One region of the Lysinibacillus sp. AR18-8 genome, then DNA from elsewhere that is predicted to be linked to it. Evidence: a T-box and tRNA genes for the amino acid it is inferred to sense, from the RefSeq annotation. Region 1 holds a T-box; the other holds one or more tRNA genes.

Region 1 (2,208 bases):
GACGATGGGATTTTAAATCATTAAAAATTACCGCTCCAACCCCCACTTGCTTTGCGACTTGCTCTTTGTTAGGTAGAGAAGGGTTTTTCTGCTCCATATTACGCTTTGCAGTCGTTATAGCTTCTGCTAGTACATCTGCTAATAACACCACTTTGCCTTTACGCGTCGACATTTTTTTGCCATCCTTCAGTATCATGCCAAATGACACATGTTGCAGATTCTTTGCCCAAGGATAGCCCATTTTTTCGATGACCTGAAAAAGTTGTTTAAAGTGGAGGGACTGCTCATTGCCAACAACGTAGAACATCTTATGGGGCTGGTAGTGCTGTTGGCGATACAGGGCTGCTGCTAAATCACGCGTCGCATAAAGCGTGGCTCCATCCGTTTTCGTTATTAAACATGGAGGCATCTCCTCCATCTCCACAACATACGCACCTTCTGATTCCACAAGGAGCCCTTTTTCTTTTAATTCTGTTACAACGGACGGCATTTTGTCATTGTAAAAGGCTTCACCTATAAAGGCATCAAAATGAATTCCTAATAGCTCATATATTGTTTGAAATTCTATGAATGACACATCTCGGAACCATTGCCATAATGCCTGCGCCTCTTCATTACCGTCCTCCAATGCTTTAAAGGCGGCACGAGCCTGTTCATTGAGCGTTGGGTCTTGCTCGGCCTCTTCATGAAACTTCACATAAATCTTTAATAACTCCTCTATCGGGGAAGCCGAAATAGCTTGTTTATCACCCCAAAGCTGATAAGCAACAATAAGCTTGCCAAATTGTGTACCCCAGTCCCCTAAATGATTGATACGAATGGCTTGATAGCCATTTTTTTCTGCAATATTTGCTAAGGCATTGCCGATGACTGTTGAACGTAAATGTCCCATCGAGAAAGGCTTGGCGATATTAGGAGAGGAAAAATCCAAGACGACCGTTCCCATCTTTGTTGGCGTAGTACCATATTGTTGCTTGTCGCGCAGAATCTTGCGTAACACCTGTTGCGTCACCTTTTGTTGATCAAGAAAAATATTGACATAGCCACCAACAGCTTGCACACGCTCGATACTGTCATGATTTAATTGACTTGCTATCTGTGCTGCGATACTTTGCGGTGATTTTTTCAACACTTTTGCTAGAGTAAAGCATGGAAAGGCTACGTCCCCTAGCTCCAAGCTTTTGGGTTTTTCTAATAATGACAATATGTCCTCTCCTATTATTTGCTGCTTTAATGTGACTGCTATACTGTCGGCGATTTGTTGATTCATTTTGCTCCTCCTCCTGTTCAAATAAAAAAGCCCTCGCCTCTATAATTAGAGACGAGAGCATGATAATCCCGTGGTACCACTCTAGTTGCCATGTAACATGACCACTTTCCATTGTTAACGAGGTGACGCCCCGCTATTCTCTACTATTTGTTCGAGAATCTTCTCCAAAGTGCGCTTCATTCATGGTTCCTGCATTAGGCTCCCACCGTCCCTAACTCGCTAGCCAGTCATTCCATCAATTACTCTCTTTTTCATCGAATTTTTTTATGATTTTGACATATATTACAGGACTTTCTAATTGGCGTCAACCCTTTTTTACGTTGCCGTTTCAGCAAAAAACGCTCCTCACAAGGAGGAACGTTTTTTTTCTACATAATGAATCACATCAGCCATAATCGCATACATCTCTTTTAATTTTAATTTCTTATTATCAGAGACTTTCTTCGCTACTTTCTCCGTGACAATTCCTTTTTCTACCAATGTATCCCAACTAGTCGCATTGGATTCACCGATGAGGACGTCAGCCAAATATTGAGCTAACTCATCTCGCTCAATAGCTTCATCGCCTTGATTATAAACTTTATTGATGACAATTTCGAGCTGGTCCTTCATTCCTGCTGCACTTTCTCCACCAGCACGTAGCATGCTCTCTTTTAACATTTTAGCAAACTTTATTTTCGTCGCCTTACTGTCTACTTTTAGGTCATTATCATAGCCGCCCACAACAAGGCCGTAATTAATGAGGGTTTGAATGGCTTCATCATACCATTCTCCTTGATATGGATACTCAATTGAAAATGAATCAACATAGGCACCTTGCTTAGCCAATTGCTTGCGTAATGTAGCGATTAATGGTTTATCCTTACTCATGTCTCTAAAGGTTACATCGTGCTTCTGTGCAAGAGCAGCCGCAGTCCCAGCCGCTTCACCTGTCACCA
Region 2 (2,208 bases), on a different contig from region 1:
TATTTGTGCAAGAAGCAAATCGTTTTAGTGCTGATATCTTTCTAGAAAAAGATGAGAAAAAAGTAAATGCCAAATCCATTATGGGTGTTATGAGCTTAGCAGTTGCTAAAGGTACCGAAGTGACTTTAAGCAGTGAAGGTAACGATGCTGAGCAAGCGGTTACAGCATTGGCAACAATTATTGAAAATGAAGATTAACATTCATTAAATACAAAAGGCATCACAGAGCAATTCTGTGATGCCTTCTATTTTTTATTTATTATCGCTACGGTGCATAATATGATCGATTAAACCGTATTCTTTTGCACGTTCAGCAGTCATGAAGTTATCACGATCTGTGTCTCTTGCAATGACTTCAAGTGGTTGACCAGTGCGTTCAGATAAAATGCCATTTAATTTCTCACGTAAGAATAGAATACGTTTAGCAGCAATTTCAATTTCTGTCGCTTGACCTTGTGCACCACCTAGTGGTTGGTGAATCATGACTTCAGCATTTGGTAAGGCAAAACGTTTACCGGGTTCTCCAGCTGCAAGTAGGAAAGCACCCATTGATGCAGCCATACCAATACAAATTGTTTGTACCTGTGGTTTAATGATTTGCATTGTGTCATAGATAGCCATACCAGCCGTAATGGATCCGCCAGGTGAGTTAATATAAAGAGAGATATCTTTATCTGGATCTTCTGCTTGTAGGAAAAGAAGCTGAGCGACAATGGAGTTAGCAACATTGTCATCAATAGCACTTCCTAAAAGGATAATACGGTCTTTAAGTAGACGTGAATAAATGTCATATGCACGCTCACCACGACTAGTTTGTTCAATAACTGTAGGAATTAAATTCATGTTAAATCCTCCTTAAAAAGCTAAATTCGAATACCTTTGCTGAAAATTTTCCTTTGTATTTCAGCTGTATCCTTATCATACACATTATAGTCAGGGAAGGTCAAATATTAACCCTGCTAAAGTGAAATTAAAAAAAATAAATTGTTTTTGCATTCTATGGTTGAATTATATAGGATAGGCTTGTATAATGATTAAGGTTATAAGGTTTAAAGTACAGGACACTATTTTGCAGGTATGCTTCAAAAATGAGGGTTATCTACATCATGCTTTTCGTAAGCCTAGAGTGAGTACTTTTTTTTTGTGTCTTTTGCCCTCGTGGTGTAATGGATAACACGTAAGATTCCGGTTCTTGCACTGGGGGTTCGATTCCCTCCGAGGGCGCCATTTTACTGATCAATTGATATACTGTTATAGCTCATCTCCTAATAAGTAGTTTAGCAGCCTGCTTACTGGAGATCGAGAGGAAGAATAAAGGGAATACTGTCCTAGTTGGCATTATTCCCCTATTTATTCCTTTCAAACCTTCAAAAAAGCAACAACTCCAAATTATTTTTTAGTGAACATACTGTACGTGAGACTAGTAATAGTCGAAAAAAAGAATCCTATCTGAGGGGATTCTTTTTTTTTGCCTAAATTTATCGAAATTTGGCATGGTTCTAATTGTATATATATTAGTTTTAGGTTAATTTTCTTGTTATTTATACATGTTTTTTCAAATTATATGAATTTATTATAAATTTATATGAAAAAATATTTAATTTTATGCGAAAAGTTGTTGTCTAAATACTATAATGTTAATATAATTGACCTAATAGTCTAACATTTCCGAATTGCGAAAAATAATACGTAATTCGGAAAATTATCGAACTAGGGGGAAATACAATGAAAAAAACAGGTTGGATGTTACTGATGATTATTGCAGCTTTAACATTAGCACTTGCAGGTTGTGGTACAAAAGATGATGCATCTTCAGGTAGCTCATCTTCAGAAGATGGTGGAGATGGCAAAAAGGTTTACAAAGTAGGTACTGAGGCAACTTTTGCACCATTTGAATCTGTTGACGATTCAGGGAAAATTGTAGGGATTGATGTCGATATTCTACAAGCTATTGCAGATGAGATGGACTTTGAGGTTGAGTGGAATAATATTGGATGGGAGCCAGTGTTCCAAACAATTAAGAACGGTGAAACAGATATCGGTGCTTCTGGAATCACAATTACGGAAGAGCGTAAAGAATCATTTGATTTTACAGAACCGTATTATGAGTCTCAGTTATTAATTGTTGTGAAAGAAGATTCAAAGATTAAATCTCTTGATGAATTAAAAGATAAAAAAGTATCTGTACAAATCAATGCAACTGGTCATA

The links. A T-box is a leader RNA that pairs with one kind of tRNA and senses whether it is charged. The one in region 1 lies ahead of argS (arginine--tRNA ligase), so its partner is inferred to be a tRNA-Arg.
Region 2: it has a tRNA-Arg gene. The T-box ahead of argS (arginine--tRNA ligase) is inferred to sense a tRNA for this amino acid. The anticodon was not compared.

What each region holds. Positions count from the first base shown of each region.
Region 1 is NZ_MDGU01000006.1:192,567-194,774, forward strand. Features, by position in the region: gene argS (arginine--tRNA ligase) at 1-1,270, opposite strand, end outside; T-box leader at 1,315-1,534, opposite strand; gene BFM98_RS05630 (FAD-dependent oxidoreductase) at 1,616-2,208, opposite strand, start outside.
Region 2 is NZ_MDGU01000009.1:74,133-76,340, forward strand. Features, by position in the region: gene BFM98_RS08365 (HPr family phosphocarrier protein) at 1-197, shown strand, start outside; gene clpP (ATP-dependent Clp endopeptidase proteolytic subunit ClpP) at 252-842, opposite strand; tRNA gene BFM98_RS08375 (tRNA-Arg) at 1,152-1,226, shown strand; gene BFM98_RS08380 (basic amino acid ABC transporter substrate-binding protein) at 1,725-2,208, shown strand, end outside.